2 linked regions of the Endozoicomonas gorgoniicola genome follow. The protein of the gene in region 1 interacts with the protein of each later gene in a pairwise test. Links are inferred from orthologs where the notes say so. Each region holds a gene or a part of one and is shown in the gene's direction. Other genes may lie near its edges.

Region 1 (15,850 bases):
GCCATTAAAGGTGACTGGGTCGCATGAAAACCACTGATGGCCCCGCAAGCTATGGTGATACACAGCATCGGCCATACCGGCAAACCGGCAGGATGGTTGGAAACTGCTCCGACCTCCGGTACCGGCAGGTCATTGATGACCAGCATGACAGCAATCCCCACCGCCATAAATAACAACGCCAGTGCAAACAGTGGGTAGATTCTGGCAATCAGCTTATCGACCGGCAAAATGGTGGCAACGAAATAGTAACCAATAATGACCGCCAGCCAGAATGACTTGTCAGCGAACACACCTCCAAAGCCCAGATTACTCAGCAGTGACGCAGGCCCCACCATAAAGACCACTCCGACCAGCAGCAGCAATATAATGGACATAACCCTCATAAACTGCCGGACGTGTGAGCCAAGATAAATGCCTACGACTTCCGGAATGCTTTTGCCTTCATGACGAAGCGACATCATGCCAGAGAAATAGTCGTGAACCGCACCGGCAAAAATGCAGCCAAAGACAATCCAGATAAACGCTGCCGGACCGTACAGCGCTCCCAGAATGGCACCAAATATTGGACCAAGCCCGGCAATATTAAGAAACTGAATCAGAAAGATTTTTGGCCAGCTTAAAGGAACAAAGTCAACACCGTCTGTTAGCTTGTAAGCCGGTGTTGTGCGGGTAGAGTCGGCACCAAACGCTTTTTCCACCACCGCCCCATACAATAAATAACCCGTTAACAATGCCAGTAAGGCACAGAAAAAACTCATCATAACCAGAACCTCCGGAATACATAAATGGAGGCTCGGGTTCTCTGATTCCGGCACTTCCACTCGCCACGGTCTTCAAAGATACCAATGCCTTCAGCTCCGGATTCTGGATGAAATGGCTTCCAGTAATCTCAGGCTAATAACGAAAGCATGGTCTCAATCAGCATGCGTATTAATAGTTTGTCGTGTAAAAATAGTCGTTTAAACGGTGAGGTCTGATAAAAATTAGGAACTAGAAATAGACAATTAATAATCGTTTGCTATTAATCCGCGTAGCTTTTCAACTCACTGGAACAATCGGTCAAATTCTATCTGCTAAGCTTCTCGGGTGTTGAAATATCGGGATACATTCATGAGCGGTATGATTGATGCCATCACATCAGTACTCTGGGGCTACCTTCTTATCTATCTGCTACTGGGTGCAGGTGTCTATTTTACACTGCGTAGCCGCTTTGTTCAGATTCGCTACTTCATTCACGCCTGGAAAATCATGTTTGCTTCCAGGCGGACCGAAAAAAACGAAGTTTCCTCCTTTCAGGCATTATGTACGAGCCTTGCAGCTCACGTAGGTACCGGTAATCTTGCCGGGGTGGCTATTGCTATTTATATCGGGGGGCCGGGTGCTGTTTTCTGGATGTGGGTGGTGGCTCTGCTGGGCATGTCTTCCAGCTATATAGAAAATACGCTCGCCCAGCTTTATAAGACCAATAACAATGATGGTACTTTCCGTGGTGGTCCCGCCTACTACATCCAAAAGGCTCTGGGGCTGCGCTGGCTGGGTATGCTGTTTTCATCCCTGCTACTGATTACTTTTGGCTTTGTCTTTAATATGGTGCATGCAAACTCGGTGGCTGCATCCGTTTCTGTTTACACCGATATCAGCATCGAGTACATCGGGCTGTTTTTTGCCTTGATAACCTGCCTGATTATCTTCAGGGGCATTCATACCATCACCCGATTTGCCGAGATAGTGGTGCCATTTATGGCACTGGGTTATTTCCTGATCGCAATGGTCGTCGTCCTGATGCGTCTGGAAGATATCCCTGCCGTGCTTTCCCTGATTATCAGCCATGCCTTTGGTCTTGAGCAGGCTGTTGGTGGGGGGATTGGCTACTCCGTTGCCCAGGCCGTTATGCAGGGGGTAAAGCGGGGGCTGTTCTCCAACGAAGCAGGTATGGGCAGCGGCCCAAACGCTGCTGCAACAGCAACACCCTGGCCACATCACCCGGCAGCTCAGGGTATTATTTCCATGACCAGCGTGTTTATCGACACCATTGTCATCTGCACTGCAACAGCTGCCATCGTATTGTTATCGGGACAACTGGAAACAGGCAATACTCTGAATGGTATTCAACTCACTCAGGCTTCACTGGGCAGTATCGTCGGCCCCTGGGGTGCATGGTTTATTACCGGTGCTGTTATTCTGTTTGGTTTTACATCGGTTGTCGCCAATTATTACTACGGTGAATCCAACCTGCTGTTCATGAAGAACAACCGGAAACTGTTATTTTTATACCGCCTGGCTGTAGTAACACTGGTTTATCTGGGCGCTGTCAGCAGTCTGGAATCTGTATGGATTCTGGCAGACCTTTCCATGGGGCTTATGGCATTAATTAATCTGGTGGTTATTGTTTTACTGTCAGGTCCCGCACTGCAAGTGCTGAAAGATTACGACCAGCAGTTACAGGCAGGAAAAACACCGGTTTTTAATCGTAAGCACTTTCCCTTCCTGAATCAGACAATAGATAGCGATGTCTGGACTTCCGGCTCTGATGAGCCAGATGACCTGGACGAAGGAAGCGACAGCACGTCATCCGAAGCGACTCCACCCGAAACAGCTTTACCCAAAGCTGCCGATGACACAAACCAGCTTCCTGACCGTTCCTGAATAATTGACAAGACAACAAATAAAAACCATTCCTGCGACACATGTTAACAAGGTGCCACAGTAATGGTTTCCATCTGTATTTTTTTTATTCTCAATGGTTTATTGTGGCTCAGTCACTAAATGCAGTTTTTTTAACCAGAAATTACTCAAAAGCATAATTTATTGCTCTGTACAGTTAATATACACACCTTGTCTACCCCGCCTGCATTACTTACATCTCTAGGCATATATACCGATACAGGCAACAATTGACGTATAAATATTTTTTGCTGTTCAAACCGCATTACCTGCAGCATACCCCGTTTTCATTAATAAAAATCCATGCGACCACCCGGTAAGTATCTTCACTAAGATGCTCGCGGTTATTCCCTAATGTTTTAAAAAGCTATTTGAAATAAAACTCTGAGGTTATTAATAACTCCGAGAACCTTATGAACGAATTTATTGCACCAATCATCGATTCGCTGAATAACTTGCTTTACGGCAGCGTGCTGATCTACCTGCTGGTGGGTGGTGGTATTTTCTTCACTGTTCGCACCCGATTTGTTCAGTTCCGTCGCTTTGGCCTTGCCATCAAAACCATGATGGGGAGCCGAACCACCGCTAACAAATCCCAGATCTCTCCTTTCCAGGCTTTCTGTACCAGTCTCGCAGCCCGTATCGGTACCGGTAACATGGCCGGTGTAGCCGTAGCAATCTATCTCGGTGGCGCAGGTGCAGTATTCTGGATGTGGTTCATTGCGCTGCTGGGCATGGCAACCAGTCTGGCAGAAAACGTTCTGGCACAGATTTACAAAACTAACAATGGCGACGGCACCTATCGTGGCGGCCCGGCTTATTACATTGAAAAAGCCCTGGGCCAGCGCTGGCTGGGTGTCACTTTCTCCATTTCCCTGATCATTGCGTTCGGCTTTGCATTCAACAGTGTTCAGTCTAACTCCATCGCTGCAGCATTCAGCAGTTACGGCATTGAGCCAAGTCTGATTGGTATTGCTCTGGCTGTTGTCAGCGCACTGATCATCTTCGGTGGTATTCGTTCTATCTCAAAAGTAGCCGAAATGATCGTTCCTGTGATGGCCCTGAGTTATCTTGCCATTGCCCTGATTGTTGTTCTGATGAACGTCACTGAACTGCCAAGTGTATTCAAGCTGATTTTCTCCAGTGCTTTTGACTTTACCTCCGCGACCGGTGGTGCCATTGGTGCAGCAGTGGTGAACGGTATCAAACGCGGCCTGTTCTCCAACGAAGCGGGTATGGGTAGTTCTCCAAACGCTGCTGCTGCCGCGCATTCGACGCACCCGGTTAACCAGGGTCTGATGGGCATGCTGGGTGTATTCGTCGATACCATCGTCGTATGTACTGCAACCGCTGCTATCATCCTGATGTCCGGAATGCTGGACAGCGGACTGACCGGTATCGAACTGACTCAGGCAGCCCTGTCTTCTCAGGTGGGTTCCTGGGGTGGCCATCTGGTAGCACTGGCTATCCTGCTGTTTGCCTTCACGTCTATCATTGCTAACTACTACTACGGCGAATCCAACCTGCGCTTCATCAACGACAACAAAGGTATCCTGATCGCTTACCGCGTTGCGGTGCTGGCTATGGTAATATGGGGTTCTGTCAGCAGTCTGCCCACCGTGTGGAACTTCGCTGACGTCGCCATGGGTGTTATGGCACTGATCAACATGGTCGCTATCTGCGTTCTGTCCAGTATCGTGATCCAGGTTCTGAAAGACTACGACGAACAGCTGGACAACGGTATGACTCCGGTTTTCAACCGCCGCAAGTTCCCGTTCCTGGATAAAACCATGGATAAGGATGTCTGGCAGGAACATAACAACGGTTCTACAACTGACTCTGAAGCAATTGACGTAAAACCTGCTTTCATCACTGACTGACAGAATCGTTTAATTCGTGACGTTTGAAAAAAGAAAAGGGTGCCATTGCACCCTTTTCTTTTGCCTTTTAAAAAGCGACTACTTTCGTACAGCTCTGACCGAGAACTTCGCTTTACTGAGATCCACATCCGCAATCGTCAGCTCTTCGTACTCCTGGGTGACCGAAGCCCGGATGCGCAGATGCTCAAATCTTAGCTCGCCCAGTGAACAGGGTATCCTCAGCCGAATCGAGCCATCTGCACGAATCTCAGCCCTTGCATCATACGGATCGTACTCCAGCGCCTGAAAACCATCGGCCGTCGTCAGTGAGTTAATCAGAGGTGCGATAAGCCGGGTAAGCTGATCCGTCCCTTGTATCGCTTCATCCGAATCATCTTCACCCTGTAGCCCGGCCAGTGACTGCAACGGTTGCAGCAGGGCAATAGCCAGAGACGACGCAAAACGAATCCGGGTCTGGTTGGAAAGCGCCCTGCGTAACTGAAAAAGGGAAATATCCTTCATCTCAAGCAATACCTCTCCCAGCCGCTGCCCGGTCTGTTTCTGCAGTTCAGTAGCCTTTTTCAGCTGCGCCTCCGAAACATAACCCCGTTTTAACAGAATCCGCCCAAGCCTTGATTTGTGGTATGCTTCTGCACGATTTACATTATCCATAACTGATGCAAACTCCCGTTTTTGCAAGAATACGGAAAAGTTATCGACCAACCGGGTGACAACTGTTGTCATCCGGTTGACTGCCGGAACGACGAACAGGCTCTCAGCATGCCAGAAAAAAACCAGGGCTTTGCCTTCGAAAAATCGCTCAGTGAGCTGGAATCTTTGGTTCAACAGATGGAGTCCGGAGACCTGACACTGGAACAGTCACTCAAAGCTTTTGAAAAAGGCGTCAGGCTTACCAGAGAATGCCAGCAGGCTTTAACCGAGGCAGAACAGACGGTTCAACAACTGCTGGACAATAACGGTCAACTGGAAACCCGTCCTTTCGAACCTCTTGAAGGAGGGGTAGGACAGGGGGAAGAGAAATAAGCCATGACGCTTAAGGATTACATGGCTCGCTGCCAGCAGCGGGTCGATGACAAACTGCGACAGGTCATTCCTGCCAGCAGTGATATCAGCCTGCAACTGGTTGAAGCCATGGCCTACTCGGTCTTCAATGGCGGCAAGCGGATTCGTCCGGTGTTAGTCTATGCAGCCAACCGGGCAGTGGGGGGCGATCACTCGTCTGCCGACGCGCCCGCCTGTGCGGTTGAATTGATTCATGCTTATTCACTGGTTCACGATGACCTGCCCGCCATGGACGACGATGACCTGCGCCGTGGCAAACCCACCTGCCATAAAGCCTTTGATGAAGCCACTGCGATTCTTGCCGGTGATGCTCTGCAGACCCTGGCGTTTGAAACCCTGTGCAACCCTCTTCTGATACCGGAAGACGACTATTCGGCCGAATCCAGGCTGAAACAACTGCGCTGTCTGGCAGAAGCCTCTGGCTACGCGGGCATGGCGGGTGGCCAGTCGAAAGACCTTCACTCTGTTGGCAAACCTCTGACTGCCGATCAGCTGCAGCACATGCACAACCACAAAACCGGCGCCCTGATTCGCGCCAGCGTGCAAATGGGCGCCCTGAGCCATCGCTTTACACCTGTGGACCAGCTGGAACAACTGGATCACTACGCCAAAGCCATTGGCCTGGCTTTTCAGGTACAGGACGACATTCTGGATGTTATTGCTGATACCAGAACCCTGGGAAAACAACAGGGTGCAGACCTGGCACTCGACAAGCCCACTTACGTTTCCCTCATGGGACTTGAAGAAGCTCAGGCTTATGCCCGGTCACTGTATGACAGCGCCATTGATGCCATCAAAGACTTCGACGAACGGGCTTTGGTGCTTCGTCAGTTGGCGGAGTATATTATCCACCGCTCTCATTAGTGCATGAACCCAAACCGATGTAGCAGATTTCTGCTCCTGATCTGAGAGTGCCTTATCGACAAAGGTTCAGGTACAATCGACAGTAATGAGCTATAAAAATCGGATTCAACCGATTTTTTCAATTTCCTGAGCAGGAAGTTTATTCATACCAGCTCTTCCCCAAACCCTACCTACAGGCGTATGGTGGATACATAGAAGGGGTATCTAAGCCAGAATGAACTCAGGAAAAAACTGACTGATGTTCAACTGGCAGCCACCCCCTGTTAGGCAGAAGAAGTCCGAAGAAGCCCGAATCGCAAACGACAACATGTTTCACGAAATACCCAAGACCAGGCCCGAAACGCCCTTACTGGACAACATCGACACGCCCGAGCAACTTCGCGCTCTGAATGTGTCCGACCTGCCTGCGCTGACCCGGGAACTGCGTGAGTTCCTGCTCTACTCGGTCGGTCAGACCGGAGGACACTTTGGTGCAGGCCTCGGTGTTGTGGAGCTGACTGTAGCTCTGCATTACCTGTTCAACACACCGGAAGACCGTCTGGTCTGGGATGTAGGTCATCAGACTTACCCCCACAAAATCCTTACCGGTCGTAAAGGGCGCATGGATACCCTGCGCCAGAAAGACGGCCTGGCCGCCTTTCCCAAACGCAGTGAAAGCCCTTACGATACCTTCGGTGTTGGACATTCCAGTACCTCCATCAGTGCAGCCCTGGGCATGGCGATTGCTGCCAAGCTCAAGGGGGATCATCGTCGTACTGTAGCGGTTATTGGTGACGGTTCGATGACAGCCGGTATGGCGTATGAAGCCATGAACCATGCTGCTGACGAGAAGGCCAATGTACTGGTGATACTGAACGACAACGATATGTCCATCTCACACAGCGTGGGTGGGTTGTCCAATTATCTGACCAAGATACTGTCCAGCAAAACCTATCACCATATCCGTGAAGGCAGCAAAAAGGTACTGAACTCCATCCCCCATGCCTGGGAACTGGCCCGCCGTACCGAAGAACACGTTAAAGGAATGATCATTCCCGGCACGCTCTTCGAGGAAATGGGCTTTAACTATTTTGGCCCTATCGATGGCCATGACCTGCCCATGCTGCTGCATACGCTGGAAAACCTGAGAGATCTGGAAGGTCCGCAATTTCTGCATGTAGTAACACGCAAGGGTAAAGGGTTTAACCCGGCAGAACAGGACCCCATTGGCTACCACGCCATTACCAAGCTGGAACCTCAGAAGCAGCAAGCCCTCTCTCCAAAACCCGCTGTTCCGAAAAAGCCCAAGTACGCCAATGTATTCGGGCAGTGGCTGTTTGATATGGCAGGGCAGGATGACAAACTGGTTGGCATTACGCCTGCCATGTGCGAAGGCTCGGACCTGCTCCGCTTTGCCGAACACTATCCGGATCGTTACTTTGATGTCGCCATTGCCGAGCAACACGCTGTCACACTGGCAGCAGGCATGGCCTGTGAAGGCATGAAACCGGTGGTGGCTATTTATTCCACCTTTCTGCAACGGGGTTATGACCAGCTGGTACACGATGTTGCTGTTCAGAACCTGGATGTACTGTTTGCCATTGACCGCGCTGGCATGGTAGGAGAAGACGGCCCGACCCATGGTGGTTGCTACGACATTGCCTATCTGCGCTGCATCCCCAAGATGCTGATCATGGCACCCGGTGATGAGGATGAAACCCGCCGGATGCTCACCACTGGTCATCAATATAACGGCCCGGCATCGGTTCGTTATCCTCGTGGTACGGGGCCAGGCGCAGTAATCAGTAAAGCCCTGGAACCACTGGAAATCGGTAAGGGTGAAATTCGCCGTCAGGGTAAACGCGTGGCCATTCTCGCGTTTGGTACCGTTCTGACCAACGCGCTTAAAGCCGCCGAGCAAACAGGTGCAACTGTCGCCAATATGCGCTTTATCAAGCCTATGGACACCGGGCTGATTAATGAACTGGTGAAAAACCATGAGCTGCTGGTCACCGTTGAAGAAGGCTGCATCAGTGGCGGGGCAGGTTCTGCGGTAAACGAATACCTGAATGAACAGGCGATGAATGTACCGGTGCTGAACCTGGGTATTCCTGATCGTTACATTGAGGCTGCCAGCCATGCACAACAACTGGAAGAGTGTGGGCTTGATCCTCAGGGTATCGTCAATTCAATTAATGACCGCCTGAGCAGGGACGTTCGTCAGACTGTCGCACTGGCACAGGTTGCCAGATCTTAGAATCTGGTGCGCTTTCCAGAACGAAACAACCACCAGCTTTAGCCGGTGGTTTCACATTCAGACCAGAAAATCCGCCTATAAATCCCCCAAACACTTTTCTCTATCTCAACTGAAATTCAGTCATCCCTGTCTCCTGAATTGCAAAAAATGAAAATTTTGAAAACATTTTCATCATTGATATAAGTCAAATTACCGGACACGGCTCTCCGCTACGATATTCACAATATTAAACAGGCACGGACAATAATGAGATGAGTATTCTGGTCACAGGTGGAGCCGGTTATATTGGCAGCCATACATGCCTTGAGCTGCTGAAGGCTGGCTATGATGTTGTTGTCGTTGATAATTTATGTAACGCCAAGGAAGAATCCCTGAAACGGGTGTCACATCTTGCCGGTCGAGAAGTCGCTTTCAGAAACGTTGACATTCGGAATATTTCAGAACTGAGAAAAGTCTTTTCAGCATTTTCTATTGATGCTGTCGTCCATTTTGCTGGCTTGAAAGCTGTAGGCGAGTCAACAAAGGTGCCAATGAAGTACTACGACAACAATGTCAATGGTACCCGTTGCCTGCTGGAAGTCATGAATGAATTCGATGTACGTCACCTTGTGTTCAGCTCATCAGCCACCGTGTACGGAGATCCTGAAACCGTTCCTGTCCGCGAAGACTTTCCTACCGGCACACCCACAAACCCTTACGGCCGCACCAAGCTGGTTATAGAGGAAATGCTGAAGGATTTGTCTGCTTCGGATGAGCGCTGGAACTTCAGCCTGCTGCGCTACTTTAACCCGGTCGGCGCTCATGAAAGCGGCATCATTGGCGAAGACCCTAACGGCATTCCCAACAACCTGATGCCCTTCATTGCCCAGGTCGCCGTTGGCAAACGGGAAAAGCTGAATGTGTACGGCGGTGACTATCCAACCGAAGACGGCACTGGCATCCGTGACTATATCCATGTCGTGGATCTGGCCGAGGGACATCTGGCAGCCCTGAAAACCCACTGGAACGATACCGGCGTTCATACCTACAACCTGGGAACCGGAAACGGCAGCAGCGTTCTGGAAATGCTGAGTGCTTTTGAAGTCGCCTGTGGTCACAGCATTCCTTACGAAATCGTTGCACGCCGACCAGGCGATATAGCGGAATGTTTCGCAGACCCATCGTATGCCAACGAAAAGCTGGGCTGGACAGCCACCCGGACGATTGCCGAAATGACCGCTGATACCTGGAAATGGCAAACCGCAAACCCGGAAGGCTACAGCGAATAAATAGCTACTACGAAAAAATAGCTACTGCGAAAAAATAGCTACTGCGAATAAAGGAAGTAAAGAGTGAGTTCTATGGAATTTAATCCGGTCGATCATCCACATCGCCGTTACAACCCACTGACCGGTGACTGGATTCTGGTTTCCCCTCATCGTGCTAAACGACCATGGCAGGGACAGGTAGAAAAGACCGCCACCGACAATCGTCCAACCCGCGACCCGAGCTGCTATCTCTGTCCGGGCAATGAGCGAATTACCGGTGACAGCAACCCGGACTACACCCGGCCTTATGTGTTTGCCAATGATTTTCCGGCCCTGCTGACCGATACGCCAGACGCTGCCGGTGACTCTGACCTGTTCAGGTCTTCCGGAGCCCGTGGCGAGGCAAGAGTGATCTGTTTTTCTCCGGATCACAGTAAAACTCTGCCACAGTTAAGTGTCGAAGACATTCGTCAGGTGGTGGATGTCTGGTCTGAACAGGTGACCGAGCTGGGCAGTAAATACCCATGGGTGCAGCTGTTCGAAAACAAGGGTGCGGTAATGGGTTGCTCCAATCCACACCCCCATGGACAGGTATGGGCCAGCAGTTTTCTGCCCAATGAAGCCCGTAAGGAAGACGACAACCAGAGGCAATGGCTGACCGACAAGCACAGCAATATGCTGGTTGAATACGCCCGCCAGGAATCAGAGTCCGGTGAACGGACAGTGGTGGAAAATGATGACTGGATTGCAGTTGTTCCGTACTGGGCAGCCTGGCCATTTGAAACCCTGTTACTGCCTAAGCGGCATATTCTGAGAATGCCGGATTTGAAAGACAGTGAACGTACGACACTGGCAGATATTATCAAACGCCTGACGACCAAATACGACAACCTGTTCCAGACTTCTTTCCCATACTCCATGGGCTGGCATGGTGCGCCTACAGACGACGATAATCGAGAGCACTGGCAACTGCACGCGCACTTCTATCCGCCACTGCTGCGCTCAGCCACTGTGCGTAAATTTATGGTGGGCTTTGAAATGCTGGCAGAGTCCCAGCGGGATCTGACGGCTGAACAGGCTGCTGAACGGCTGCGCAACTTATCCGAAACACACTATCTGAACGCCTGATAGAACGATTGGATTAAACGATTGGATTGAAATAAAAGTCATGGAAATGAAACAACAACTGATTGCCCTGTTTGAAAAAACCTTTGGAGAACAGCCTGAGTTATTCTTTCAGGCACCCGGTCGGGTTAACCTGATTGGCGAACATACCGACTACAACGACGGTTTTGTATTGCCCTGCGCCATCGACTACCAGGCGATCATTGCAGCAACCCCAAGAGATGATCAGAAGGTTGTTGTAACCGCAGCGGCATTTGATGGACAAACCACCGAGTTTGAACTGGCTCTGCCTGTAGAACCCAGCGAAGATGCTACCTGGAGCAACTATGTCAGAGGTGTGGCAACCGCTCTGCTGGAACGCGGACTGACACTGAAAGGTGCCAACATGGCTATCATCGGCAATGTGCCACAGGGTGCTGGTCTCTCGTCGTCAGCCTGTCTGGAGGTTTGCACCGGCCTGGCACTGACCCGTATGTCTGGTCACGATATCAGCCTGAAAGACCTGGCTTTAATTGGTCAGGAGGCTGAAAACAAGTACGTTGGCGTTAACTGCGGCATTATGGATCAGATGGTGTCAGCCCGTGGCGAGGAAGGCCATGCCATGCTGCTGGACTGCCGCAGTCTGGATACCCGCTCCATTGCCATTCCACAAGGCGCTGCGGTGGTGATTATCAACTCCAATAAAAAGCGCGGTCTTGTTGATTCAGAATACAACACTCGTCGTCAGCAATGTGAGGCAGTGGCTAAACACTTTGACGTGAAGGCATTGAGGGATATCACCGTTGAGATGCTGGAAGCCCGTAAAGATGAGCTTGATGAAGTGGCTTATCGCCGGGCTCGCCATGTGGTAACAGAAGACGTACGAACTCTGGAAGCCGCTGAAGTGATGCCACAGGGCAACCTGAAGCGTATGGGTGAATTAATGGCAGCGTCTCACATCTCCATGCGTGATGACTTTGAAATTACCGTACCGGAAATTGACACCATTGTTGATATCGTCAAGGACGTTATTGGTGCAGAAGGCGGCGTTCGTATGACAGGCGGAGGTTTTGGTGGCTGTGTTGTTGCGCTTGCTCCTGAAAGCAAGGTGGAAGCGATCAGGCAGGCGATTGACAACCAGTATAAAACCGCAACCGGGCTGGTTGCTGATATTTATGTGTGCAAAGCCAGTCAGGGTGCCTCGGTACTGTAAGGTCAGCTGACAACTTCCCACAATTAACGCCGGTTCTGACCGGCGTTTTTCTCTGTTTACTTTTTTGCTCGTTATGACAATAGCTATGACAATGACAATCAAGCAAGAGCCCTTCGGTCAAACCTCACAGGGTGAGACCGTCACCCGTTACACACTGACAAACGCTCAGGGTACTGAAGTATCCATCCTGAACCTGGGCGGCATTATCCAAAGCTTGAAAACAGCGGACAAAAACGGCCATTTTGCTGATATTGTGCTGGGCTGCGATAACGTTGCTGACTACGAAAATCAGTCGGCTTACCTGGGCGCCCTGTGCGGTCGTTACGCTAACCGTATCAGGGAAGGTCAGTTAGTGATCGACGGCAGGCATTATCAGCTGGCCTGCAATAATGGCCCAAACCATTTGCATGGTGGCAACCGGGGGTACAATCAGCGTATCTGGTCAGTCAGCGCAGAACATAACGATACTGAAGCCCGGTTGACTCTGCGTTATCAATCACCGGACGGTGAAGAAGGTTATCCGGGCAACCTTGATATACAGGTAACCTACTGCCTGAACAGCCAGAATGAGCTGACTGTCAGCTACTGTGCAACTACCGATAAGACAACTGTCGTCAACCTTACAAATCACTCTTATTTTAACCTTAAAGGCTCAGGGAGCTGTCTCGAACATGAGTTGCAGTTAGTTGCCGATTCGTTCGTGCCAACCAATGCATCGGCAATACCTTTTGGCGATATCAAACCTGTTGCAGGGACACCCATGGATTTCAGAGAGCCAAGGGTGATCGGGCAGGATATTGATGCGGATAACCAACAACTGCTACAGGCTCTTGGATACGATCATAGCTGGGTAATCAATCAAGGGGATTCGCGACTGAAAGAATGCGCAGTGGTCATCGAGCCGGAAACAGGGCGAAGCATGACGGTAAAAACAACCCAGCCCGCTGTACAGTTTTATACGGGCAACTTTCTGGATGACCTGCCCGGAAAAGCGGGGCGTCGCTATAACAAGCGAGATGGTTTCTGTCTGGAAACCCAGCATTTCCCGGATTCTCCCAACCAGGCTGACTTTCCCTCAACCGAACTGAAGCCCGGCGAGGTATACGATCACACAACCGTATTTGCTTTTGGTTTAAGTGAATAATTGAGCAAGACAAGGCACTGTATGCCCAGTGCCTTTAATTATGATGAATATCAGGAACTCTTCCCTTAATACACAGTCCAAAGGCTAACTATAAGAAATAGAGGAAGAAAAATGTTTTATAGAATATTCAAAAAAATAATGCCCGTTTTAGCCGTAACAGTTCCCTTGTGGTGCTCTACAACGCTGGCTGATGATCAGATAAACGAACAATTGATCACTCGTATTAAGGAAAAAATCAGTTTTTCCGAAAAAGCCGGTTATCATGTCCCAACGGAAGAGACCATAATTGAGCACATTAAGCCGTTGCTTTCCCAAGGAGCTGACATTAATTACCAGGAAGAAAACATTGCGGTTCCCAGAACCTATTCCAGCTTTATTCAATACCTGGGTTATATTGAATGGTTAATGAGCAAAACTTGCATGTGGATAGACTACATATCATTTGGAGACGGCTCCGAATGTACGCCATCTCAAAAAACAAACGAACCCTCTTCAGCCTGGACTGCTCTTATGTACGCTTCCTATAAGGGGCTGCCTGATGTGGTAAGTTTTCTTTTAAAACAGGGTGCCAACCCTGATTTCACAGGAGCTCAAGGCTGGAATGCCTATACGCTGGCAGAATATTATCGTGACCGATATGAGCAAAGTAATGATGAATCCCAGAAAGAACATGCTAATAAATATAACCGGATTGTCTGCGAACTGGAGCCATTGACAACAAATACTGCAATGCCACCCTCGTTATACATAGGAAAAACACAAGCGCGTTGCAAACCCTGAGCCAAGGGCACCCCGGAAGCTGGTCAGCACAACCCAAACTCCAGAGTGCCATCAATACAAGCCGCTGCCATGGCATCGCTATAGAGAACTCAGGCAGTTTCCAGCAGATGCCCCAGCTTCCACACTTTGGTGGTTAAATACTTTTCATTATGAGGATTCTGACCCGTCTGGTGCTGCTGCCGCTCCACCACCTCAATACCCTGTTTCGTCAGGGCATCCACTTTGCGGGGGTTATTAGTCATTAGAATCAACTGGCTGACACCCAGGTGATCCAGCATGGTTTTGCACATATCGTATTTGCGCATATCCGCCGCAAAGCCTAACTCTTCGTTGGCCTCTACGGTATCACGCCCTTCATCCTGAAGATGATAAGCCCGAACCTTGTTCATCAGGCCGATACCACGCCCCTCCTGACGCAGATACAGAATAACGCCACGACCTTTCTCAGCAATCTTGCGCATGGCAGCCTCCAGCTGAGGGCCACAATCACAACGCATACTGAACAGGGCATCGCCCGTCAGACACTCCGAATGAACCCGCGCAAGAACGGGATCGCCCTGACTCACATCACCCATGGTGAGAGCCAGATGCTCTTTGCCAGTGCCACTCTCCTCAAATCCATGCATGATGAATTCACCAAAAGGGGTGGGCAGGCGAGACTCTGCGACAAACCTTACAGACACTCACTACTCCTTAAAACAGTCGTGCGGGCAGATTGTAACAGTCCTTGGCAATACAGGCGAGTAACCATAGAGGATCAGCTGACAAACAGCCATGAGCCGGTTTTTATAGCATAAGCGCAGCTCACCACAAGCATGAAAATAGGGACAAATGCCGGAAGGTCAGGTTTTTCGCAAGAAGAAGGTAAGAAATGCCCTCATTACGTAGTGCCTGCCGTTCAGATTGACGATTACCGGAGTGTTCTCTATTTTTCAAGGCGGTATCACTCTATCGATACGATGTCGTACTAACAAAATACATCCTCAAGTGTACAGGGGACGAATGAAACTGGAATTAATTATTAAACCAGCACTTATAAGTGTTCTTCTGCTTTGCCTGTTGCCAGTATCCGGCATTGCTGCCGAATGGAAAACAGGCGACTTAAATACGGGCGAACTTAATGATGTACACCGTAAGTTCATCCAACAGGTTCTTGATAAAGGTTACTTTGCTATTCACGGGAACCGTATTTACTCTGGACAACAAGAGTTACCTGGAGCGGTTATGAGGGCACTACCCACCCCACCGTTACCTGAAGGAGTTGTTCTGGGTTACCAGCCTGACGGCGAACAGATACAGCTCATAAGCTTCCATGCACCGGATCACTTTCAGAGCAGGCTGAACAACATTTCATTACTGGCTCAAGGCAATACCAGGCTTATCAGGCACGAAGGCCTTCGTCAACAGATTGATCAGTTATTACAAAGGCCGTCACAAGTTGTTATAGACAGGCGTTTTTATTACACATCGTCTACCGAAGTACCTGTAACAACACAGCAAATTCAAAATGCACTTATAAACAACCTTCAACATCCCCCCAATAACAACTCAGCCCTCAGAGTTGCCACTGTTAACTCAGGCCAGCTTACTCCTTTTGTATTAGTCGACACGCCCGGAAACCATAACGCAGATCAATTTATTAATGCTTATGAGCCA
Region 2 (15,813 bases), 2.9 Mb from region 1 along the record:
CAGCCATGAAACGACCCGGGCTGGGCTGAAACCGATAAAACTCCACTGATAAAGTAAAAACACAGAATAAAGCACAGCCATGCAGCCGATCTTGGATTGCGTTTTAACAGCCCGTACAGGGGCAGAGTCAGAGGAATCAGCTGAATAGCGGTGATGACCAGCCTGGAACCCGGTGGTGGATTCAGCCACCAGGTTTCTGCCAGCAGTGCCAGCGCCAGACTGACGTATAAGCCCATGGTTAAGGAGTAAATGAAGGCTGCTTTTTTTATCATTGTCTGGTTATTCACAGGGTTTATTCAAAGGATTTCCAGAACAGACTCCGGTGGTCTGCCAATTCGCGCCTGCCCTTTATTGACAACAATCGGGCGCTCAATGAGCCTGGGGTGCTTCAGCATTGCCTGAATCAGCTCTTTGTCATTCAGCTGCGGGTTCTTCAGATTATTATCTTTGTACTCCTGTTCCCCTTTTCGCAGCAGTTCTCTGGCTGTCAGACCCAGCTGTTTTAACAGTATTTTCAGGGTAGCTTCGTCAGGAGGCGTTTCCAGATACAGAATGATGTCCGGATTGATGCCCTGTTCTTCCAGCAGTGCCAGTGTTTGCCGGGATTTTGAACAGCGTGGGTTGTGATAGAGGGTGACAGCCATACAGGTTTCCTCGTTTGTGCTCTTTTTCTTGTTCAGGCAAAGATGCTAAACCCGATTGTGGTTCTGCACAACCGTTTAAGGCATAGTCCCAAAATAACTTCCGTAATTCCGTCATTCCCACGAAGGTGGGAATCCACCACGACCAGTGGATCCCCGCCTGCGCGGGGATGACGTTGGGATGTTCTACGTTGCTACTCCCCTTAAGACGCTCTTTACTGAGCAAATGTTATGTAATTTGTCACCCTTGAACTGGAGAGTACTTATAAGACGGAATATGCTTCTGCTTCGGTCACAAACAGAATAGGAAATCACTATGTTAAGCAGCAGGCATTGGTTATTAGGGTGTTTTGTCTTATTACTGGCGGGCTGTGCCAGCCAGAGAGTTGACTGGGATTATGATACATCGGCCAGGGTTCAGCAGCAGATGAGTAGCTGGAAAAACTATGCCTGGCTGACGGTCGATAAAGATCAGTCGTCGGCTTATCATCTGGATGGCCTGCAGGATCGCAGGGTGCGTGCTGCCGTGAACCGTGATCTGCAAGCCAAAGGTTTCAGGCTGGTGGATGAGTCTGACGCGGATTTTCTGGTCAATTATCTCACTAAAACCAAAACCCGCCGGGAAGAGAACCATGTTTCTACCTCGCTGGGATACGGCATTAACAGCTGGGGGGTGGGGTTGCAGTCAGAAACTCGTGTGAGAGATTACGAGGAAGGTTCGCTGATGGTCGATTTTATTGACCCTGCCAGTAAAGAGCTGGTCTGGCGTGGACGCTCCCAGGCTCGAATTCCTGACCTTTCGACACCGGAAAAACGCACTCAGCAGATTAATAATGCAGTCGATGCGATCCTTAAAGGCTTTCCGCCAGCCTCCGGTAGCTGATATCCTGACTGAATAAAGGAGTAGAGGTAGACAATTACCTTTTCTCCTTATGTGCTGAGGAGCAGCTCATGGTCAGGCCCGATATTTCCCTGCGTTCCATCAAACAACTGTTGTTGTTTATTAAGTCCACGGTTGAACGATTTGTTCAGAACGGCTGCATGGACAGTGCGGCTGCCCTTACCTATACCACGCTTTTTGCCGTGGTGCCTTTGATGACCGTGACTTACAGCCTGCTGTCTGCTATTCCCAGCTTTCAGGGTATTGGCGAAACGGTACAGTCTTTTATCTTCCATAATTTTGTACCAACGGCGGGTGAAACCGTAAAAACGTATCTGGTCAGTTTTTCCCAGCAGGCGCGCAAACTGACTGCGGTCGGTGTAGTGTTTTTGATTGTGACTGCCTTTATGATGCTGAAAACGGTAGACAAAGCCATTAATAAAGTCTGGCAGGTGGACAAGGTACGTCGTGGTGTTTCCGGCTTTTTGCTGTATTGGGCTATTTTGAGCCTTGGCCCTTTTTTGATTGGTCTGGGTTTTGTTCTGACGTCTTATCTGGCTTCGCTGAAATTTATTTCTGATACGACGGCTTTTTTCGGTGCAGAATCTGCGTTGTTGCGATTGATGCCGGTGTTGCTCAGTACCATGGTGTTAACTCTGCTCTATGCGGCGGTGCCTAACCGCAAGGTACCTTTTCGGTATGCTTTAACAGGAGCGGTGGTCATCGCTACGGTGCTTGAAGTTGCCAAAGGTGTATTTGCACAATTTATTGCTCAGACGCCGACGTATGAACTGGTGTATGGCGCCTTTGCTGCGGTTCCTGTTTTTCTGGTCTGGATTTACCTGAGCTGGAACCTTGTTCTGTTCGGTGCAGTCATGGTGCGTAACCTGACGATGTCGGTAGGCCAGCAAAAGGATGAACACTGGCCGCCCCTGCTGGGGCTTCTGGTAATGTTGTCCATGTTCCGGAAACAGTTTTGTCAGGGTAAAACGGTCAGCTATAAACTGTTCCAGAATGAGTGGCCTCTCTCCCTGGAAGACTGGGAACGCTATATCGTTCTGTTGCAGGAGCAGGGGGTAATCTGTAAAAGTCATCAGGGGGAACTGGTGCTGGTGCAGGATTTACGACAGATGCAGCTTGCTTCGTTCTGTCAGCAACAGCCCTGGCCCATGCCTGATGCTCGCGCTCTGGCGAGCATCACCCGGGAGGGGCGTCCGCAGTGGTTTTCAGGATTGATTGACCGGCTCCTGCATGTGAATGAAATCAGGGCAGCTGCGCTTGCTATTAATCTTGATGAGCTTTACCAGTGCAGTTCTTACGATAATAAACCTGAACAAACGTAAGGTCAGGCTGGGCTGTCAACAGCCAGCCACCTGTCAAATAAAGCCATTCGCTGGAGATAAACTATAGTTAGAAGCCCAGACATGGCTGTGATACTAACAAATGACGATGAGATGTTTAGGCTGGAGCAAGACTCAATACCGGCTTGTATTCATTATTTTATCCCTGCTGACGTTAAATGACCTGGTGTTCGGTGGCTACCTGGGGAAAAATCAGCAGGATGATCCCCAGCAGCTGATTTGCTTTTTACCCACCCGAAGTAACGCCGGCTTAACGGCTCTGGACCAGGTCAGCATTACTCTGTTTTTTAATGCTCCATTTCGTATCCTTTCTGAATTGAACCTTGATACCGGGCTATCCGGGGATGGTTACACTGTTCTTCCCAGGGTGAGCGAAAACAGTGCCAACGTACGTATCGGTTTTACCAACAGACCTGTACCTGTCTGCCTCGCCGTCTCCAGAATAAATAGCGACAGAGAGCCTTTACAGTTCTTACTGGAAAACAGCTATATACGGAGGCTGAACGTACAGCTGGCCTGGTTAGGAGGGGAAGGGTCCTCCCACTCTGGTTCGTCGGGGAGTCAGGGCATCGCGATTCTTCACGTGAATAATACCGGAAGTGTTTCTGCTTCCGAACTCTATATGGCAGGCCTTAATGAGAACAGGTTGACGGTTCGGCGTCTGGCGTCATCGCAGACTCCCGACAGCCGTTTGCAGAACTATTTAAATGGCGTTGCGCCACCGCAGCAGATGCTATTGCTGGAACTGCACACGCGTTACATGGCACGCACGGATTTTGCCGGTGTTGGTGAATATTTATTTCAACACCTGTTGTATGAAGACGGTTTCCGACAAAGTGCCCTGACGGTATTGATGGCTCTTATTAAGTGTCACAAAGAACTGAAACAGATTGTACTGTCTGAAAATCCTGCAGTGAGCCTGGCTGTTTTGTTACAGAGAGTCAGTTCTGTTTCTGGCTCGGGTGACAGGCGAGTAGCTGCCTGGGGACACTTACTGCCTTATCTTGGGAACGTCTCCCAGCAGCAGGGGAATCAGATTCTGGCGCTTTTATCCGGCTCTCTCGATCAAGTTCAGGAAGGCGTTGAAAGAATCGTAGAGGATGAAGACCTGGTCAGCGAGTTAGCAGCCAGCGTGGACCGCAGGTGGGATTATAAGAATCCACGCACTGGCAGGCGTTATCAGCGAATTGACCGGGGGTTTCTGGGTAAAGGAGGAGAGGGAGCGGTTGTTAAGGTAATAGACGACCAGGGTAACGAATGGGCGATGAAGGAGATCAACCTTTTCGCGGGAGGCAGCCTGAAGTCCATTGCCCGGTTACAGTCGATTCTGGATCACAACAAACTGAACAGCGAATACATTGTTAAGCCTGAGTCCCAGTGGTCAGACGGACGCACTATATATCAGGTCATGAAACTCTACCCTGAAGGGGATCTGCAAGATTTGATCGATACCCGTTTCCCCGAAGTCCAGGAGAACCTGCAAACTATTATCAGTGAAGTGGTTTTTTCTGTCGCCCTGGCTCACGCTCAGCAGGTAACACACAGGGACATTAAGCCCTCTAATTACCTGGTGTCTTATGATAAAGAAAAAAAAACTTTTCGTGCACACCTGACTGACCTGGGCTGTATGCGCGAAATGCAGACGCCGAATGATATGACTACATCCATTGTCGGCACAGCAATTATGCTCGGCCAGCATACGAGCAGCGCATTCTATAACCGCCAAAACTACAGCCCAATGGGAATGGACTGGGAGTTACTGGCCATGAGTTTATTTGTAATCGCCACAGGAGAGTACCTCCTGGCTGATGAAGTTCGTAATTTTGCCCCCATCGAAGAAGACCATTCACCAGAGGAGGCGGCCCGTAATTACGAAAAGTTTCAACAACATATGAAATACAGGGATGTTATTTACGGCGCAATCAGCCGCGGGGCGGGGCATCAGCCTGGCATTATCAGCAAAAACCTGAAAAAGCTGTGGGCCAGGAAATACTCGAAGTCAAAATACCAGGTGAAAACCATTCCTGAGCCGGTTCTTAATTTCATTGCAGAACTGCTGGCAATGGATCCGACAAAACCTAAAGAGTTCTTTACTCTGCTTAATATGATGCAGGAACACGACTACTTTCAGCCATTTCTCAAAGCCAGTCGTGAAGCCCAGGTTTTGATCAGACACTATAAGAAAAAAACCGATAATACCTATCAGCAGATACGTGAACGACTCCGGCACAGAATGGATGTTGAGTATGTTGAGCCGGATGGCAACTGCCTCCCTGCTGCCATTGCTGGCGCCATTAATGCTGTCACTGGGAGTGAGAGAACGCACCAGGGTATCCGTGAGGAACTGGTTCGACGGTTCAGGGGCATGGTTCGACTGTTTGATGAGATTCGTAATCACCCTGAGCAGTTTGATTTACCCCGGCACGAGGCCATCCAGCTTTACTCATTGCTGAGGATGGAGTTTGCCAGCCTGACAGGTATTGGCACCGGGCAGATGGATAGCCTGCCTGATAATGGCAGTACAGATCCCAATGGCTGGCTCGAGCCGGGGCTCCTGGCTCTGTTACCGCTGCTGGGTATTGATGTTAACGTTTATGCTCCCCATCATGTGAACGGGCTTGACGAAGCCATGCAGGTATACGACCAGACGTTGTGGCAACAGACTCCGTTGCTGAGCTACTATCTGCAACTTCCGCAGAGTCAGACGTTTGTACCCCCTCCGCCCGAGGTCACCCATACCATTACACTGATACAAAATGGTGCCTATGGAGAGTCCGCTGGTGCTGGGCATTATTATTACGGCGTAGTCCGTGAGGCTCCTACGGAGGCCAATGATTACGACTTCTGTGATATTAACCATAACCAGACAGGACCGAACAGCGGTGCTGGCTGTGTTCGTTATGAATCCCAGTGATAAGTGTCGTGTATCTTGTGGCTCTAATAGAAACCTGATCGTTCGGGCAAGGTTATTCGCCTGCGCTCTATTAGGCGACTGTCTGTTTCTGTTTTTCCGGATCCTGCAGTGGGTCCTGCAGTCATAAAGACAGATCATTGGGTTTTGTAATTGATGCTCAAAAAAGACGAACATGCAATCAGTAGTTTTGACTGCTGTAAGTGCAACCATTCGCCGGTATGATCACAGCACGGCTTTCGTTCTCATGATCGTCCTGTCTCACTATTGTCGTTTCTCACTATCGCCCTTTACGGAGAGCTTTTTTATGGTAGCCATTGGTACCCCGGGGTCTGTTTCTGCAACGAAGGTGTTACTGCTGGGTTCTGGTGAACTCGGAAAAGAGCTTGTTATCGAGTTGCAACGACTTGGGGTGGAAGTGATTGCTGTTGATCGCTATGACAATGCGCCCGCCATGCAGGTGGCTCATCGTCGCTATGTTATCGATATGCTGGATGCTGATGCGCTCAGGACGCTGATTGCTGTGGAGCACCCGGACTATATTGTGCCGGAAATCGAAGCCATTGCTACCGATGTACTGGTGGATATTGAACGTGAAGGTATGGCTACTGTCGTACCCTGTGCGCGCGCAACCCAGCTTACTATGGATCGGGAAGGGATTCGCAGATTGGCTGCGGAAGAGTTGCGACTGCCAACTTCACCATTTTCCTTTGCTGAATCGGAACAGGCACTGCGTGATGCGGTTGAACAAATTGGTTTTCCTTGTGTGGTTAAACCGGTAATGAGTTCTTCCGGGAAAGGCCAGAGTGTACTGAAGTCGAATGGCGATATTACCTCTGCCTGGGATTACGCCGTGGAAGGCGGTCGTGCAGGTAAGACACGGGTCATTGTTGAAGGCTTTGTGGATTTTGATTATGAAATCACCTTGCTGACGGTTCGCTCCCGCCAGGGGACTTACTTTTGTGCACCGATAGGTCATCGCCAGGAAGGGGGAGATTATGTGGAATCCTGGCAACCGCAGAGAATGTCTGATCTGGCATTGCAGCAGGCTGAGTTGGTGGCTGGTGCGATTACCGGTGCGCTTGGCGGGTATGGTGTGTTTGGTGTTGAACTCTTTGTTAAAGGGGATGAAGTCCTGTTTAACGAAGTGTCTCCACGCCCTCACGATACGGGCATGGTGACCCTGATTTCGCAGAACTTCAGTGAATTTGCACTCCATGCCCGTGCTATTCTCGGGTTGCCTGTGAATCATATACATCAATCCAAAGCAGCTGCGTCGGCAGTCATTAAGCCATCTGGCAACTCCTCCCGGATTATGTTCAGCAATTTAGAGGCAGCACTGTCGGAGCCGGAAACCGATTTACGTCTGTTTGGCAAACCGGAAATAAATGGCGCTCGTCGTATGGGGGTTGCCCTGGCGTTGGGGGAGAATACTGAAGATGCCTGTAGAAAAGCCCGTAACATCGCTGCCCATGTTAAAGTAAGCATCGGGTAGAGCCTGTTTCAGTTGAGCAAAAAACCGTGTTCCAGCTGGTAAGGTTCTCCTGCTACACTGGAATCCGGTCTAATGCTCAGGTGACTGCAAATGCTCAGATTTATTTCTCCGGTGACTATGCCTCTGCTGGTGGTTCTGGTGGCACTGCTGTCCTCCTGTAGTCAGCCTGAATTTACAGACAGTGTCGGTAAAAGGATCAGTCTCAGTGATGGGCAGGGACGCTGGTTGGCACTGAATGTCTGGGCAGAGTGGTGTGACCCCTGTCGGGAAGAAATACCGGAGCTGAACGCCGTTTATTTGTCAGACGCCATCCGGGTTCTGGGTTACGACTTTGACAACAGTCAGGGGGCTGAGCTGGATAACAAAATCGCCAAACTCGACATTGGTTTTCCCGTGTTGACCAGTAGTCCGCTCGAGCGCCTGAAAACTCAGACACCACAGGTTTTACCCGCCACCTTTATTGTTAGTCCTCAGGGTGAGCTGGTTGAAACCTTGTATGGTCCCCAGACACAAAATACTATTGAGCAGGCAATTCGCAAACAACAGAAAAAGGTGACAGCGGATGGCTAAAGTTTGTAAACGTGCGCTGGTTAAAGGCAGGGTTCAGGGAGTCTGGTACCGTGGTTCAACCCAGCGAAAGGCTCAGGAACTGGGAATTTCTGGTTGGGCAAAAAATCTGGCTGATGGGCGGGTAGAAGTTCTGATGTGTGGTGAGGAATCCGCGCTGTCAGAACTGGCAGACTGGCTTCACGAAGGACCTCCGATGGCTCAGGTCGAGTCAGTGAACGTATCGGATGAGCCCTGGCAGGCGTTTGAAACCTTTACGACCGGATAGGCCACGCGTTAGTCATTTTTCCAATGCTTCGTCCAGTTTTTGTAAACTCTTTCCGGGTACCAGGTTTGACCAGGGCTGCCATTGTAACGTGCCAGAGCCCGGGTAAGGTTGCCAGACTCCCGCTCCAGATAGTGACTTAAAATAGCACTGCCATAGCGGAGGTTGGTTTCGATATCCGTCAAGTTATCATCCGGACGACCAATCACACTTTTCCAGAAAGGCATAACCTGCATTAAACCCTGGGCACCAGCGGAAGAAACGGCAAAACGGTCAAAGGACGATTCGGTATGGATAAGTGCCAGAACCAGTTCTGGTGGCAGATTGGTGCGTAATGCTTCCCTATGAACTATCTGTAAAAGCTGGATTCGTTGTTCGGGGTCTTCAATAAAGGGGCGCATACGCTGGGACATATCCAGCAACCAGACTTCCGTTTCGAAATGGTCGGAAAAACCGTCGGCGTGATGCAGGTTGTCCTGCAACGACTGGATAAGCGAAGGGTCATTCCGCTGTTGCGCCCCGGCAAAGGCAGGGAGTAACAGGGCAGTAATAAGCAGGTATCTGGTGAGATGGCTAAGTAATGTCACTAAGGGTCTCGTATTCCTGGTTTGGTGTTACATCAACAGGCAGAGCGTCGTAGCGCGTCGCTTCGTCAGTTACCTGTCTGTAAAGTTTTCGGCGATTTTGTGAGCGGCTTCAGATTTGTCTTCTGTTAATTGTTGATGTGGTAAAAGTCTGTCGCTTTAATTTTTGGCGTCCAGTCGATTGGATTTTTCAGGTTGTGAATGGCCTTGTCGTTGTCTGAGACTCCATAAATGATTAAGTAATTATTTTGTTTAAGGGTTCTTTCAGCAGAGGGGCGTGCCGCCGCTGCAACCCGGCTAGAGCCGGAAGCAGCAGGGCAACGATGAGCAGACTTCTGGTAAGGGTTATCTTAACCCAGTCTGTCTTTAAGCATTTGAGTGATGTCACTGAGAGCCACGTCTTCCCGGTCAGAAGCACTGCGGTATTTATATTCTACCTGACCATTGGACAGCCCGCGATCACTCAGTACGACACGGTGTGGAATGCCAATTAGTTCCATATCAGCAAACTTAACACCCGGACTGGCTTTGCGGTCATCCAGCAGAACGTCATAACCTGCTTCCGTCAGTTCCTTGTAGAGCTTTTCGGCGGCTTCGCGAACGGCTTCAGATTTCTCCATCTTCAGACCGACGATAGCAATCTGGAAAGGTGCAATGCTTTCCGGCCAGATAATGCCACGGTCGTCGTGGTTCTGCTCGATTGCTGCGGCTACCACGCGGGAGACACCCAGACCGTAACAGCCCATGAGCATGGTAACAGCCTTACCATTTTCATCCAGAACCTTGGCGCCCATCGCTTCGGAGTATTTGGTGCCAAGCTGGAAAATGTGTCCTACTTCGATACCGCGCTTCATGATCAGCTTGCCTTTGCCACATGGGCTTCGATCGCCTTCTACCACGTTGCGCAGGTCTTCAACACGGTCAAACCGGGCGTCACGCTCCCAGTTGATGTTGAAGTAGTGCTTGCCTTCGATGTTGGCACCTGCGCCAAAATCGGACATAACGGCAACACTGCGGTCAACAATGCATGGAATATTGATACCAACCGGCCCCAGAGAGCCTGGACCAGCTCCCATGATGTCCCTGATTTCTTCGTCAGTGGCAAAACGCAGTGGTTCGGCAATGTCTGGCAGATGCTCTGCCTTGATTTCATTCAGCTCGTGGTCGCCACGAACCAGCAGGGCAACAAAGTCAGACTCTGCTTCTTCACTGGCGGCAACGATCAGCGTTTTAACGGTTTTTTCAACGGGCAGGTTGAACTGTTCAACCAGGGCTGCGATGGTTTTTGCATCTGGCGTATCAACCAGTTCCATGTCTGCCGCAGGGGCAGCGCGGTCGTGGGCAGGGGCTACGGCTTCAGCCTTTTCAATGTTGGCGGCGTAATTGCTTTCTTCGCAGAAAACGATGGCGTCTTCACCGGATTCAGCCAGTACATGGATTTCGTGGGAAGCGTTACCGCCAATGGAACCGGTGTCTGCCTCTACGGCACGGAAGTTAAGACCCAGACGCTCGAAAATGCGGAAATAGGTGTCGTGCATGTTCTGGTATTCGGCGTTCAGGCACTCCTGATCCTTATGGAAGGAGTACGCGTCTTTCATAATGAACTCACGACCACGCATCAGACCAAAGCGCGGACGGATTTCGTCACGGAACTTGGTTTGAATCTGGTACAGGTTGGCAGGCAACTGCTTGTAGCTGCTGATTTCGTCACGAACCATATCGGTGATGACTTCTTCGTGAGTCGGTCCGATAACGAAGTCACGCTGATGACGATCCTTTAAACGCAGCAGTTCCTGGCCGTACTGTTCCCAGCGACCGGTTTCCTGCCACAGTTCGGCGGGCTGAACCGCTGGCATCAGTACTTCCTGGGCGCCGGAGCGATCCATTTCTTCGCGAACGATTCGCTCGACCTTACGAAGTACTTTCAGACCCATGGGCATCCAGGTGTACAGGCCGGATGCCAGTTTGCGGATCATGCCTGCTCGCAGCATCAGCTGATGGCTGATAACGACGGCATCAGACGGGGTTTCCTTGAGGGTGGCCATCAAGGACTGACTTGTGCGCATGTGTGCGAATATCCTCTTTAACGACGCTGTGAGCCTGTCGGACTTTTCATGTTCGGAAGGCTCCCTGCCAGCAAACTTTCACGGTCACTGGCAGAGCTGTCGACATTCAAAAAGCGGTATTTTACGGTCTGCCGGCGTTTTTTTCATCTTTACCTGCATGAATACGGTTTTCAGCCTGCAACAGGTCAGATATAGTGTGCCGGTTTGTACTGACTTCGGAGCCTGTAATGGAAGAATTTCCGTTGGACCCTCAATTGGAAAAAGACTGCGTAGTACTGGGTGACCTGCCGTTGTGCCGTGTTCTGTTGATGAATGACGCCACCTATCCGTGGTGTATTCTGGTACCTCGTGTAACGGAAATTGAGGAACTGTTTCAACTGGTGGATGAATTGCAGATTCAGATGGCTCTTGAGTCTGGTATCCTGTCCCGCTATATGAACGATCTGTTCGAAGCGGACAAGATGAATGTTGCGGCACTGGGTAACAAGGTGCGACAGCTGCACATGCACCATGTTGTTCGCAAACAGAATGATGCGGCCTGGCCTGAGCCTGTATGGGGCAAGGCGCCAGCCCAACCGTATTCCGACAATGAGCTGGCTGAGATGCGTGAAAAGTTTCAGCCTCTGTTCGCCCGATTTGGTTAAGTGTTCGCCTGAACCGGGAGCTAGTCATGAAAGATGAGTTAATTGAACTGCAGACGCAGATGAGCTTTCAGGAAGATACGGTCGCTCAACTGAATGATGTAGTGACTCGCCAGCAACAGGAAATTGATCAGCTGAAGCTGCAGGTTGAGCAGTTGAAGAAGCAGATGCAGGAAGTGGTTGCGGGTGATGTGGAGGGTGACTCGGACGAAGCGCCGCCTCCGCATTATTAATTTCTTAATAGCCCTTTACAGTACGGGTAAAAAAACACCGGATTAGTCTCCGGTGTTTTTTTACCCGTGTGATTGGCGCTGGTGGGTTAACGGCCTTTGCGGGCAGCAATCACATCTTCAGCCTGCAAGCCCTTGTCTTTATCTACCACTACAAATTCGACTCGCTGGCCTTCGGACAGTGTACGATGGCCTTCTCCCCGAATAGCGCGATAGTGAACAAACACGTCGTCGCCCTGGTCACGGGTAATGAAACCAAACCCTTTGGTGACATTAAACCATTTTACGGTACCGGTTTCCCGGTCAGTATCCTGGTGTTCCATTGGGCTGACCGGATTAAAAGACTTCAGGTTAATCAGTACATGCAGTGCGACCCCGACACAGATCAGCATGACGATCAAAGGCATAGTGACCAGTGTTTGCCCAAAAATCGCCAGAGCAGGCAGAACGGATGCTGCAATCAGCACCAGCGCTGACAGCAGCTGGACCACTTTCAGTTTGCAGCGATAAACGGTCAGATAGCTTCCCAGACAAAAGTGAATCAGAGTCGCTATCAATAACAGGAAAACCGGCGTGGAAGCGGGCAGCATCTGGTGGATGGCAGCAGCAATGAGTCGACCGTCAATCACCAGAACAATCAGTCCCAGAAGTCCGGCCAGGGCATGGATAAATTTGAGATGTTTCAAGGCAGTTCCCTTTTTATATCAGGCGGGTGACATAAACCATGAATCCGCCTGCAAGTTGTTATAGTTAAAAACTGAAAATATTGGATTGAACCTCTCTGGTAACATCAGGATTAAGTGACTGATTCCAGATAACAGGTAATCCATGCAGCTAAACAACGACTTTATTTTTTAATCAGCCTGAAAAGCAACCAGGCTGCTTCTCATTTTTTTGTACCTTTCTATCTGCACAAACAGAGCAAAAGAAAGTACATGGAAAGCTCAGACTCAAAGACTGATTATTACACCTTTTTTCGTTAATGTAACCTGATACGTTTTTGACCTCAATGGCTTTGTACGCCTTGGCAGGCTTGACTTTTATGTCATAAATAATTGTTGAAAAAATGCTCGCAGATAAAAAATACTGTTGGTATAGTGGATTTAGATGTCCTGAAAGCATCAAAACACTGGTATTTAAGGCTTTCAGAGAAAAGAGGAGTGATCCGAAGTGCATTTACAGGTGTTTTTGGTTCTCCTCAGGAAGCACATCAGCCTGGTGTAGTGGCAGATAATAAACTGCAGCGAAATGCCGCAGTGTTTGTACAGGGATAACCATCAGGAGACTAACAGCATGACAGGTAAAAAAGCCTCAGCTATCAAGGATCGATACAGCAAAACCCAGATTATCGCTGAAATTGCTGACAATACGGGGCTGACCAGGAAAGAAGTCGGAGCCGTTTTTGAGGAACTCAGTGACCTCGTTGAGCGTCATGTTAAAAAACGGGGGTGTGGAGAGTTTACTCTTCCCGGACTGTTGAAAATTGTTACCAAGAAAAAACCCGCCCAGAAAGCCCGTAAGGGTGTTCCTAATCCTTTCCGGCCGGGTGAGCTTATGGATGTGCCAGCTAAACCAGCCACCACGCAGGTTAAGGTTCGGCCATTAAAGAAGCTCAAGGAGTACGCCCTGGCTTAGTTTGTCTGCTCAGGTAAACAAAAAACAAAAGGGAGGCATTTGGCCTCCCTTCTTTTTTGGTTCGTTTTACTTCATGATCATTTTTACTTCATAAGGTGGCACCCGAAGGTGCCGGTTGTCATTTTAGCAATGACGACAAGGGATTTAGAAAACGGCAACGTTGTACTTCAGGATGACACGGGTGTCACTTGTGACGGTGTCTTTATGACCATCATTTTCTTTGGTGTTTTTGGCGTAGCGGAGTTGGGCGCTGAGACCTTCAACTTGCGGGAAAGCATATTTCAGTCTGAAGTTATATTCTTTTTCGTCCTGCTTATTACCTGCGCTGTTTTTGAAGTCGGAGGTGACGTAGATGGCATCTGCACTTAGACCGTCGACAATACCTGCAAAATCATAACCTGCGCTTAAGCCGATTGCTTTTTGAGCTCTTGCGTTAAAGTCGCTGTACTGAATGGAGTTATAGCCAAAATATCCGGTATCATCATTACCATCCATGGCCTCACCTCCCCAGTTATTGTTGAATTTTCCAAGGTCGGAATCTTCAACTTTGGTATAAGCTAAACCAAATGTTGCTTGTTGGATACTGGCATCTACTTTAATGCCCCAGGCGTTAATGCTGTCGTCACTGTAGCCATTACTTACATGCTTATCCTTGGCGTATCCAATGTTTGAGTATTTGGCATACTGAGCAGCGAACCCTAATCCCATACCGCTAATGTCCGTGGCATAGGTTACTTCAGTCAGGTATTTTTTGGCAAAATCATCCTGGGTTGCGTAGTCGGCACTCAAGCCAAGACCATTGCCAAAGTCATAAGAGGCTCCGATCGCTTTCACAGGCTCTTTATTGTCCGCTTTCTTTTTATCCTCGGCCATGTAGTCAACAAAGCCAGATTTTGTTTTTGCGTTAGCTTTGGTTGCCCATACTACATGAGTCTTGAGTCCTTCATAGGCAAAGTCACCATAGAAAGCTTCGCTCATGCTCGGCAATGCGCGGCTGTCTGAATCGTTAATCAGAGGAGTGTCCAGTTGCATGCGACCGTACTTTAGTACACCCATATCCATCAGGTTGAACTTGATGGCATAGCCGGTTTTGCCGTAACTGCTGGAGTCGCCTTTAGCATCAACTGGAAGAACGCCGGGGTTTGTGTAGCCATCTACGTTGGATGCGCCGAGCTTAAGGGCGTAGTAAGCATTGATGTCGATGCCAACAATATTTTCGAAGTAGCCGGATGAAAAGTCAGCCCTGATAGCCTGAGCCCATTGCGAGCTTCTTTCGTCATAATCTTTACTGTTTTTGTGGCCTTCTTTAGCACGATCATGGAAATGAGTGCGTAATTCGATATTCAGACTGGAATCGTCAACAAAAGAGTTGGCCTGGGCAGTTGTAGCCAGCATGATGGCGGCACTGAGTGCGCTCAGTTGTGTGAGTTTCATTAAGTTTTTCCTTGCTGTGTTTATTTTATTTGTGACCCTGACTCCTTCATCCTTTTATACAGCTCTTGGACGAAGTACATCGAATCTCCCCATAGGGTCATCGAAGATTTTCTACAACCGCAGTTCAAATTGCAACCGGCAGATGTAAAAAATATCAGAGACGTTTAATAACAGGGTCGTGACCCGGATTAAATCTATAAGGTTGTCAGGCGTTTATGCCCGGGAGCAGTATTAGAAAACACTGAGAGTGTAGTCTACGAATACTCTTAAATCCGTTTTACCTTCATATCGATAGTCTTTTTTATCTTCATTTTTCATCTCGCTCAGCTCTTTATCTCCTTCATACTGTGCGTAGAGCACAGTGACGCTCAGGCCCTTCAAAGCTTTTTGCTGGAAGGCATAGCCCAGCTGTAGGTTGTGTTCTTTTTCTTTGTATTTATCGGTGTAGTCAGGCTTGTTGGTAGCTTCTATATCGTTACCTGCTGTGTAGGTGTAACCCATGGATAAGCCGGGCAAGCCCAGATTGTCGAAAGCATAGGAGACACCCGCCTGCCAGACGGATTCGCCATTGTGATTAAAGGCGGAAATCTGACGTTTGGTTCGAAAGCCTATTTCATCGTAATCACGACCAGAGTCGTAGGCCAGATGAAAATCAAACTCGCCGAGAGCGCCATTCTTTTTCGCTTCTACCTGACTGTAAGAGGCCATAAATGACAGCATGTCGAAGGTCAGTCTGGCGTTTAAGTTATAAAGGTTGGCGTCTTTGTCAAAACCTCCAAACGTTTTATCGTCGGATTTCCATTTGTTGCCGTTTTCTTCACCCTTGTAATACTGCCCTTCCAGAAGGAGGGAGGTCTGGTCATCCAACAGAAAGGTGTAATTTAAGTTGGCGTGATACAGCTTCAGGTAGGACTCACTTTCGGCATAGGCCAGATCAGATCCCAGTCCTGACTCATGGTTATACGACCCGCCCATGGTGTAGATGTGGTCAATGGCTTCGAATTTTTTGTCACGTCCTTCCCTGCCTGGTTTTAAACCGGTGAATTTTTCCATTTTGTCATGGTTGTAAATGGAAACTCTGTCGGTCCACGCGCCGTAAAACT

The links.
Region 2: the proteins of ispA (region 1) and purT interact in binary tests that used the Escherichia coli proteins (3 or more experiments, as listed by UniProt). The link is inferred for Endozoicomonas gorgoniicola from one-to-one orthologs.

The regions. Positions count from the first base shown.
Region 1 is NZ_JAPFCC010000001.1:5,727,095-5,742,944, forward strand. The notes cover bases 4,631-7,520. They hold ispA ((2E,6E)-farnesyl diphosphate synthase), read left to right. Parts: upstream 4,631-5,570; coding sequence 5,571-6,470; downstream 6,471-7,520. Other genes in these bases: NX722_RS25825 (hypothetical protein), read right to left, coding at 4,631-5,195; NX722_RS25830 (exodeoxyribonuclease VII small subunit), read left to right, coding at 5,304-5,567; dxs (1-deoxy-D-xylulose-5-phosphate synthase), read left to right, coding at 6,778-7,520. In the rest of the region: NX722_RS25810 (carbon starvation CstA family protein), read right to left, coding at 1-761; NX722_RS25815 (alanine/glycine:cation symporter family protein), read left to right, coding at 1,111-2,646; NX722_RS25820 (alanine/glycine:cation symporter family protein), read left to right, coding at 3,078-4,544; more of NX722_RS25825, read right to left, coding at 4,623-4,630; more of dxs, read left to right, coding at 7,521-8,706; UDP-glucose 4-epimerase GalE, read left to right, coding at 8,958-9,974; NX722_RS25850 (UDP-glucose--hexose-1-phosphate uridylyltransferase), read left to right, coding at 10,047-11,081; galK (galactokinase), read left to right, coding at 11,122-12,270; NX722_RS25860 (aldose epimerase family protein), read left to right, coding at 12,356-13,414; NX722_RS25865 (ankyrin repeat domain-containing protein), read left to right, coding at 13,526-14,194; ribA (GTP cyclohydrolase II), read right to left, coding at 14,284-14,877; NX722_RS25875 (hypothetical protein), read left to right, coding at 15,197-15,850.
Region 2 is NZ_JAPFCC010000001.1:2,837,932-2,853,744, reverse strand. The notes cover bases 5,342-8,194. They hold purT (formate-dependent phosphoribosylglycinamide formyltransferase), read left to right. Parts: upstream 5,342-6,100; coding sequence 6,101-7,288; downstream 7,289-8,194. Other genes in these bases: NX722_RS13025 (lytic transglycosylase domain-containing protein), read right to left, coding at 8,132-8,194; NX722_RS13030 (acylphosphatase), read left to right, coding at 7,851-8,123; NX722_RS13035 (TlpA family protein disulfide reductase), read left to right, coding at 7,379-7,858; NX722_RS13045 (protein kinase family protein), read left to right, coding at 5,342-5,796. Outside these bases: NX722_RS13065 (DUF2069 domain-containing protein), read right to left, coding at 1-272; arsC (arsenate reductase (glutaredoxin)), read right to left, coding at 297-644; NX722_RS13055 (DUF4136 domain-containing protein), read left to right, coding at 958-1,524; NX722_RS13050 (YihY family inner membrane protein), read left to right, coding at 1,593-2,864; more of NX722_RS13045, read left to right, coding at 2,965-5,341; more of NX722_RS13025, read right to left, coding at 8,195-8,707; NX722_RS13020 (proline--tRNA ligase), read right to left, coding at 9,055-10,770; NX722_RS13015 (HIT domain-containing protein), read left to right, coding at 11,013-11,414; NX722_RS13010 (SlyX family protein), read left to right, coding at 11,441-11,644; NX722_RS28690 (cold-shock protein), read right to left, coding at 11,731-12,327; NX722_RS13000 (HU family DNA-binding protein), read left to right, coding at 12,935-13,276; NX722_RS12995 (OprD family porin), read right to left, coding at 13,421-14,710; NX722_RS12990 (OprD family porin), read right to left, coding at 14,942-15,813. UniProt on the Escherichia coli protein: Involved in the de novo purine biosynthesis. Catalyzes the transfer of formate to 5-phospho-ribosyl-glycinamide (GAR), producing 5-phospho-ribosyl-N-formylglycinamide (FGAR). Formate is provided by PurU via hydrolysis of 10-formyl-tetrahydrofolate.